Linked DNA regions of Cystobacter fuscus DSM 2262. The protein of the gene in region 1 interacts with the protein of each later gene in a pairwise test. Links are inferred from orthologs where the notes say so. Each region holds a gene or a part of one and is shown on either strand. Other genes may lie near its edges.

Region 1 (4,666 bases):
CTCGGGGTGGGAATCGGGCTGCGGCGCGAGTTCTATGCGCGGCTGCCGGAGACCCCCCGCGCGCTGGATTGGGTGGAGATCGTCCCGGAGAACTTCCTCACGCTCGGCGGCCGTCCCCAGCGTGCGCTGGACGCGTGCCGCGAGCGCTGGCCGGTGCTGCCGCATGGGGTGGCGCTGAACGTGGGTGGTCCGGAGCCACTGGACGAGGCCTACCTCTCCGGGCTCCAGGCGCTGGTGGAGCGGCTGGACGCGCCCTTCTTCTCGGATCACCTCTGTTACGCGCGGCTGGGGGGCGCCTACCTCTACGATCTGCTGCCGCTGCCCTTCTCGCCCGAGGCGGTGGAGCACGTGGCGCCGCGGGTGCGCGAGGTCCAGGCGCGCGTGGGCCGGCCCTTCCTGCTGGAGAACCCGAGCTACTACGCGCGCATGCCCGGCGGCACCCTGGCGGAGGCGGACTTCCTGCGGCACGTGGTGGAGGAGGCCGATTGTGGCCTCCTGCTGGACGTGAACAACGTGTACGTGAACGCGTGCAACCATGGCTACGAGCCGCGCGCCTTCGTGGACGCGCTGCCGCTGGAGCGCGTGGGGCAGATCCACCTCGCGGGGCACGAGCGGCGACCCGACGTCCTCCTCGACACGCATGGGGCGCCCGTCTGCGACGAGGTGTGGTCGCTCTACCGCTACGTGCTCGAGCGCACCGGGCCGGTGCCGACGCTCATCGAATGGGATCAGGACATCCCCTCGCTGGAGGCGGTGCTGGACGAGGCGGATCGGGCGCGGGAGCTGCTCCAGGGGGTGGCGCGATGAAACCGGGACTGCGTGGCTTCTTCGAGTCGATGGAGGCGTACTTCGCGGACCCGGGGCCGGAGGCGCTCGAGCGGCTGTACACGGCGCACCCGGGCTGGGACGCGCCGCGCTCGCGCGTGGAGCTCTATGGGCACATGGTGCGCCACCATGGCGAGGCCACCCTGGACAAGCTCTACCCGCGGGTGCGCGGGTGCGTGGAGCCGGCGCTCTGGGCGGAGCTGGTGCGGGCCCATGGCGCCTCGCGTCCTCACCGGCCCTTCGAGATGAACCGCCTGGGCGAGGGCTTCGCCGGCTTCCTCGCGGACGAGGCGGGGGCTCGGGGGCTGCCGGACTTCCTGCCCGCGCTGGCGCGCTTCGAGTGGACGGACTTCGCGGTGTACACGTCGATGGAGCCCGTGCCCGCGCGCGTGGAGCGCCTGACGGTGAACCCGACGCTGATGATGTTGGAGCATCCCTTCCGGCTGTGCGCGTTCATGCGGGCCGGGGTGGGGGAGCGGCCGGAGCCCGGACAGGAGCTGGCGCTGCTCTGGCGCCACCCGGAGCGGCTGGTGACGATGTACCTGGAGGCCGAGGAGCGCTCGTTGTTGGTGCTGAAAATGGCGGTGGAGGGGTTGGAGCCCCGGCAGGTGGCGGAGGCGACGGGCGTGGAGGAGGCGGTCATCCGTGCCGCCGTGGACACCCGGGTGGCCGACGGTCTCGTCCTGGCGCCGTGATGGCGCTTCACGCTTCCCCCGGCGGAGGCGTTGGGCAGAATGGCCGCGCGTTGTTTTCCCAGTGAGAGGACCCAGCCATGCGCGTCATCAACTTCAATCCCGGCCCCGCGGGGCTGCCCCTGCCCGCGCTCGAGCGAGCGCGCGACGAGCTGATCGACTTCCAGGGCTCGGGCATGTCCGTGATGGAGCACAGCCACCGGGGCAAGGAGTACGAGGCGGTCCACGACGAGGCCATCTCCCTGCTCACCGAGCTGCTGGGCATTCCGGACACCCACCAGGTGCTCTTCCTCACGGGAGGGGCGTCGCAGCAGTTCGCCCAGGTGCCGATGAACTTCCTGCACCCGGGCACGAGCGCGGACTACCTGATGACGGGCGTGTGGAGCGAGAAGGCCTATGACGAGGCGTGCATCGTGGGCAAGGCGCGCATCGCCGCCACCACGGTGGGCCCGGACAAGCGCTACGTGCGCGTGCCCCGGCAGGAGGAACTCCAGCTGGATCCCCGGGCGGCGTACGTCCACATGACGAGCAACAACACCATCTACGGCACCCAGTGGCACACCTTGCCCGAGGTGGGGAGCGTGCCGCTCATCTCGGACATGAGCTCGGACTTCATGTGGAAGCCCACGGACGTGAGCCGCTTCGCCTTCCTCTACGCGGGGGCGCAGAAGAACCTGGGGCCCTCGGGCGTGCTCATCGCCATCGCTCGCAAGGACTTCATCGCCCAGGGCCGCCGGGACATCCCGAAGATCTTCCGCTACTCCCTCCACGCGGAGAACAACTCGCTCTACAACACGCCCCCCACGCTGGCCATCTACCTGTGCCGCAACGTGCTGGCGTGGATGAAGGCGCAGGGCGGGCTCGCGGGGCTGGAGGCGAGAAACCGGCAGAAGGGCGAGCTGCTCTACCGCGCCCTGGATGCGAACGCGGGCTTCTACCGCGCGCCCGTGGAGCGCGAGTCGCGCTCCTTCATGAACGTGGTCTTCCACCTGCCCACCCAGGAGCTGGACGCCGCGTTCGTCTCCGAGGCGAAGAAGGCGGGCATGGTGGGTCTCAAGGGGCACCGTATCTGCGGGGGCATCCGCGCCTCCCTGTACAACGCGGTGTCGGTGGACGACGTGCGCGCCCTGGTGTCCTTCCTGGAGGAGTTCGCCCGGAAGAAAGGCTAGGGTGGCCCCCCACCCCTTCCACAGGAGAGGTCATGAAGAACACCACGCTGTGTGCCGTGTTGTTGACCGCCGTACTCGCGCTGCCCGCCGCCGCCAAGGACGTGGCGGGGGTGGCGTTTCCCGACTCGGTGTCCGTCGAGGGCAAGGAGCTGAAGCTCAACGGGGTGGGCCTGCGCAAGAAGCTCGTCTTCAACGTGTACGCCGCCGGCCTCTACCTGCAGAACCCGTCGCGCGAGGGCGCCCAGGCCATCGGCTCGGAGCAGATCAAGCGCGTGCGGATGTCCATGCTGCGCGACCTGGACAAGAAGACGATCTCCGAGGCCATCGTGGATGGCTTCAAGAAGAACGCGAAGGACAAGCTGCCCTCGCTCCAGCAGCGGCTGGACACCTTCACCTCGGCCATTCCGGACCTGAAGAAGGGCGACGAGCTGCTGCTCACGTACGTGCCCGGCCAGGGCACCACCATCGAGAGCAAGGGGGGACAGAAGATCTCGGTGGAGGGCAAGGACTTCGCCGACGCGCTCTTCTCGGTGTGGCTCGGCAACAACCCGGTCGACGGCGGCGTCAAGGACGGGATGTTGGGCAAGGAGTAGCACCGCGCTTCGGGGGTCGCCCTCCGGTACGAGGTTGAGGCGCGCGCGCCCGTGGCCGGATAGGGTGCGCGCTGCCTCATACCCCACACGGAGAACGACTGGATGAAGAAGGCATTGCTCGCCGCATGTTGTCTCGTGGCGTCCGCTTGCAAGACGGCGGAGCCCGCGCCCACGCCCCCCTCGCCCGCCACGCCCGCGACGCAGCCCCAGCCCCCCGCCGAGTCCCGCCCGCTCTCCCCGGGTCTGGACCTGGCCGCGATGAACGAGCAGGCCAACCCCTGCGAGGACTTCTACGAGTTCGCGTGCGGCAACTGGGTGAAGGACACGGAGATTCCCGCGGATCGCCCCCGCTGGTCGCGCGGCTTCGATGCCATCTCGGCGCGCAACGAGGAGATCCTCCGGGACATCCTCGAGGGCGTGTCCCAGGGCAAGGCGCCCGAGGGGCTCGCCTCCGCGCGGAAGCTGGGGGACTTCTACGGCTCCTGCATGGACGAGGCGAAGCTGGAGGCGTCGCTGCCGGCGCTCAAGGCGGAGCTGGCGAAGCTGACGGCGAAGAACGCGAAGGAACTGGCGCGGGTGGTGGGCACGCTGCACGCGCAGAACGTGTTCCCGCTCTTCCGCATGGGCGCCAACACCGACTTCAAGGACGCCAGCCAGATGATCGGCGAGGTGGACCAGGGCGGCCTGGGCCTGCCGGACCGGGACTACTATTTGAAGGACGACGAGAAGTCGAAGGCGCTGCGTGATGCCTACACCGAGCACGTGAAGAACACCTTCGTGCTGCTGGGCGAGCCGGCCGAGACCGCGGCGAAGAGCGCGGCGTCGGTGCTGGAGGTGGAGACGGCGCTCGCCAAGGCGTCGATGTCGCGCGTGGAGCGCCGCGAGCCGAAGAACCTCTACCACCGCCTGGAGCGCAAGGGCCTGAAGGCGGAGGCGCCGGGCTTCCCGTGGGACGAGTACTTCAAGGCCGCGGGGGCCGGGAGCGTGCAGGCGCTCAACGTGTCACACCCGCCGTTCTTCAAGGAAGTGGAGCGGCTGGCGAAGACGATGCCGGCGGCGGCGTGGACGCCGTACCTGACGTGGAACTACGTGTCGAGCGCGGTGCCGGCGCTGCCCAAGGCCTTCCAGGACGAGCGCTTCCGCTTCTCGCAGAACCTGACGGGCGCGAAGGAGGACGTGGCGCGCTGGAAGAAGTGCGTGCGCTTCGCCAACATGGCGCTGGGCGAGGCGCTGGCGCAGCCCTTCATCGAGCGCACGTTCGGCGCGGACGGCAAGACGACCACGCTGCAGATGGTGCAGGAGATCGAGAAGGCCTTCGAGCGCAACCTGGACACCCTGGCGTGGATGGACGCGGCCACGCGCGAGCAGGCGCTGGTGAAGGTGCGCA
Region 2 (4,007 bases), on another replicon or contig:
ACGCGCCACGCGCGCCGCGAGGCTCTCGGGGTCATCCACCGGCACCACCAGGCCCCGGAAGAAGTCGCGATGGGTGACGGAGGCCGCGGCCCCCCGCAGCACCCCCGCCTGCTCGTCATGCAGCAGGATGAAGCAGTTGGAGACGTCCAGCAGCTTGACGAGGAAGTCCGAGGCCACGTCCAGGATGCTCGCCACCTCCAGCGTGGCGGCGGTGGTGCGCGCCAGATCCAACAGCAGGCGCGAGTCGGTCAGCTGGCGCGCGGACTCGGCCCGCAGCCGGCGCTGCTCCAGCAACATCATCAACAGCTCGGCCAGCGTGCCCAGCAGCCGCTGCTCCTCCGCGCTGAAGGGAGGGTTCGCGCCGCGCAGCACCTGCAAGAGCCCCCCGGGCTGACCTCCCAGCAACAGCGGCACCGCCGCGCTGCGGACCAGACGGCCCGCGGACCGCGCGCTCCACTCGCGCTCCTCCGCCTCGCTGGAGAGCACCACGTCCCGAGCCGACATCTCCGTCGACAGCCACTCCCCCCGCGGCATGGGGAGCGCCTCCACCAGGGCCGGCTCCAGCCCCACCTGCGCCACGAGCCCGAAGGGCCCCTCCGGCGAGTCCGCCCCGTACAACACCACGGCCTCCGCGCCCACCAGCAGCGACAGCCGCGCGAGGAAGTCCTCGGGTGAGGGAGGCTCGGGCAGCGCGACGAAGCGCGCCACCTCGGCCACGGACGACAGCTCCCAGCGGCTGCGCTCCACGTCCGCCAACAGCCGCGCGTCGAGGAGCGCCGCCCCCACCACCTTGGCGAAGAGCTCCAGCACCGGACCGTACGAGGGCCGCACCTGCGAGCCCACCACCCACAGCACCTCCGACGACGGGGTGCCCAGCGCGAGGTAGACGGCCGTGGACTCGGTCTCGAAGTGGCCGAAGACGGGGCGTCCCTCGGACAAGGCCCGCTGGGCCAGTGCCTCCTCGAGGCCCTCGAAGGGACTGAAGCGCTCCCCCTCCCGCACCAGGAAGCGCGCGGAGAGCCCCACCCCCTGGAAGCCCTCCAGGGCGATGCGCCGCACCGCCTCCTCGGAGCGCGCCGCGACGAGCTTCGCGGACGTCTCCACCAGGCGCTCGGCCATCTCCAGCTCGTTCGGGCGGTCGCCCAGCACCAGGTGGTTGCACAGCAGCGCGAAGCCACTGCCCTCCAGCTCCACCTCCTGCACGTGCACCGCCAGCTCCCGCGGCCCCACGCCCGGACGCGCCGGGAGCACGTAGCGTCGGGGATCGCTCTCCGCCAGCATCCCCTGCTCCCGCAGGCGGTAGCGCGTGCGCAGCCTCGCCAGGTCCTCCGGGTGGAGGAAGTCGAAGAAGGAGCGGCCCTCGACCTGCTCGCGCGACAACCCGTGCATCGACAGGTAGGCGTCGTTGGCCATCCGGATCCGCCCCTCCTGGACCACGGAGATGGGATTGGTGAAGTTGTCGATGAGGCTGCGCAGGCTCGCCTCGTTGTAGAGATTCCTCGTCATGCGCGCCGCAGCACCCGTTTCTCTCCGACACGGAGCGTGACCTTCTCGCGGTCGAAGTACTCCGAGAGGGGAATGACGAACTTCCGGCTCTGCCCCACCAACTCCTTGAACGCCTGGGTGGAAATCTCGCTCTTGTCGCGCAGGTAGGCAACGAGCCTCTCCTTGAGACCGGCCAGCGCGCCCACGTCGAAATAGAGCTCCTCGCTCACCCCCACCACCCGGCCCTCCGCCACCGCCACCCGCAGCAACTCCCTCACCCGGGGCACGGGCAGGCGCAGCCGCTCGGCCAGCTCGTTGAGCGTGGGCGGAGCGAGCCCCGCCGCCCCCAGGTCCGCCACCAGTCGCGTGCGCGCCGCGTCCTCATCCAAGGACAACGTGCGGCCCCGCCCCACCCGCCTCACCGTCTCGCGCTCCACCTCCACATTGCCCGCCTCCACCAACGTCTGCACCAACCGGGAGAACACCCGGGCCTCGAGCTCGCCCGACAGGCGCTGGCGCAGCTCTTCCCTCGACAGCCCCTCGCGCAAGGGCTCGCGCTCATGGAAGGCGTCGAGCAGCGCCAGGGCCCGCGCCCGCATCCCCTCGAACACCTCGCCCGAAAGGTAGAGCCGCCGCTCCTTGTCCACCAGCAGCGCCGTGCCCCGCGCGCCGAGCGTCTCCAGCGCCCGCGACAGCACCCGGGACGCCAGGGCGGAGCGGGCGAAGAGTTCCTTCCAGGTGAGGCCCCGGTAGCCCGCCTGTCTCAAGAGCCATGCCACCTGGGTGCCCGGATCCGCCTCCAGCAGGGGAGCCACCACCCCGGCCCCGCCCTTGCGCCGACGCGGAGGCGAGATGGACAGCACCCGCCCCCCGGCCAGCGTGGCGCCCCGGCCCGGCAGCGCGCGCGAGCCCCGGAGGATGAAGCGCTGACCGGGCAGCGCCGCCACGGGTGCCGCCAGCCGCAGCTGCGCGAGCCCCGTCTCCCCCGGCTCCAACCGCTCCAGGTCCAACAGCGCCACCGTGGCCTCCGTCTGCGTCGTGCCCAGGTGCACGAGGAGCTTGCGGCGCCGGGGCAGCGCCTCGGGCGCCGCGGCCAACAGGCTCAGCTCCACGTCCAACATGGACGTCTCGGACACCTCGCCCGCGTGCACCAACACCGCGCCGCGCGCGATGGCCTCGGCCTCCACGCCCACCAGGTTCACCGCCGCCCGCTGCCCGGCCACCACCCGCGGCACGCCCTCGCCATGCCGCTGCACCCCGCGCACGCGCCAGGGTCCGGCGAGGCCCGGCAGCAGGGAAACCGCGTCCTCCGCCGCGAAGGCCCCCGACAAGAGCGTGCCCGTCACCACCGTGCCAAAGCCCTTCAGACTGAAGGCCCGATCCACCGGCAGGAAGGCGGGGCCGTCCACGCCGCGCGCGGGCACGTCCCGGGCGACCTCGACGAGCGCGGCCCGCAGTGCCTCGAGCCCCTCGCCCGTGCGCGAGGAGACGGGCACCACGGGACGGCCCTCGAGGAAGGTGCCCGCCACCAGCGTGGCCACGTCCGCGTCCACCAGCGCGCGCCACTCCGCGCCCAGCCCCGGAAGCAGGTCCGCCTTGGTGAGCGCCACCACGCCGGCCTTCACGCCCAGCAGCCGGCAGATGTCCAGGTGCTCGCGCGTCTGGGGCATCACCCCCTCGTCCGCCGCCACCACCAGCACCGCCAGATCCACCCCGCCGGCCCCCGCCGCCATCGCCTTCACGAAGCGCTCATGGCCGGGCACGTCCACCACGCCCGCCACCTGCCCCTCGCCGAGCGCCAGGTGCGCGAAGCCCAGCTCCAGGGTGATGCCCCGGCGCTTCTCCTCCTTCAGCCGATCCGTGTCGATCCCGGTGAGCGCCTTGACCAGGGACGTCTTGCCGTGATCGATGTGCCCCGCGGTGCCGATGATCATCGCGCTCCGCGCCCCCCCGCGGCCTTCACGCCCCCGCCTTGTCCGGATCCACGTCGAAGCGCCCGTCCTCGGCGACGTCCTCGTAGTCCCACGGGAAGACGACCAGGGCGTCGGTGGACAGCGCGCAGAAGTCCGGCTCGAAGCCATCCGGCCGGGACACCAGCGCCGCGGTGTTCACCTCCCGGGCGCCCACCTTGCGCGCCAGCGCCACGGCCAGCGCCAGCGTGTCACCACTGGACGCCACGTCGTCCACGATGAGCACCCGCTTGCCCTTGAGTTCGCGAGGCATCTCCCCGCTCAGCTTCGGCTTGGCCTGGCCCTTGTCCCGGCTGCGGCGGCTGATGCGTACCGGGAAGAACTCGGCGCCCAGGGCGCTCGACAGTGCTCCGCCCACGAACACGCCCCCATGCGCCACGCCCACCACGGCCGCGGGCGAGTACGACTGGCGGATGGCGAGCGCGAGCGTCTGCACGGCGCGATCGAACTGCGCCCACGTCAGCTCCTGCACCTGGGTGCGGGCACGCGACTGGTCGCGTCCGGTGGCATGACGGGGGGCTTCCACCTGGGGCGCGAGCACCACGTCGGGTG

What was found. The genes of interacting proteins can lie anywhere in the genome.
Region 2: the proteins of serC (region 1) and selB interact in binary tests that used the Escherichia coli proteins (3 or more experiments, as listed by UniProt). The link is inferred for Cystobacter fuscus DSM 2262 from one-to-one orthologs.

Annotation. Positions count from the first base shown.
Region 1 is NZ_ANAH02000012.1:35,403-40,068, forward strand. Bases 744-3,641 are described here. They hold serC (3-phosphoserine/phosphohydroxythreonine transaminase), read left to right. Parts: upstream 744-1,597; coding sequence 1,598-2,686; downstream 2,687-3,641. Other genes in these bases: bufB (MNIO family bufferin maturase), read left to right, coding at 744-807; D187_RS22425 (HvfC/BufC N-terminal domain-containing protein), read left to right, coding at 804-1,520; D187_RS22435 (chalcone isomerase family protein), read left to right, coding at 2,719-3,279; D187_RS22440 (M13 family metallopeptidase), read left to right, coding at 3,382-3,641. Outside these bases: more of bufB, read left to right, coding at 1-743; more of D187_RS22440, read left to right, coding at 3,642-4,666. UniProt on the Escherichia coli protein: Catalyzes the reversible conversion of 3-phosphohydroxypyruvate to phosphoserine and of 3-hydroxy-2-oxo-4-phosphonooxybutanoate to phosphohydroxythreonine. Is involved in both pyridoxine and serine biosynthesis.
Region 2 is NZ_ANAH02000013.1:277,062-281,068, reverse strand. The notes cover bases 962-3,907. They hold selB (selenocysteine-specific translation elongation factor), read right to left. Parts: upstream 3,420-3,907; coding sequence 1,503-3,419; downstream 962-1,502. Other genes in these bases: D187_RS23760 (phosphoribosyltransferase), read right to left, coding at 3,445-3,907; D187_RS23770 (ATP-binding protein), read right to left, coding at 962-1,506. Outside these bases: more of D187_RS23770, read right to left, coding at 1-961; more of D187_RS23760, read right to left, coding at 3,908-4,007. UniProt on the Escherichia coli protein: Translation factor necessary for the incorporation of selenocysteine into proteins. It probably replaces EF-Tu for the insertion of selenocysteine directed by the UGA codon. SelB binds GTP and GDP.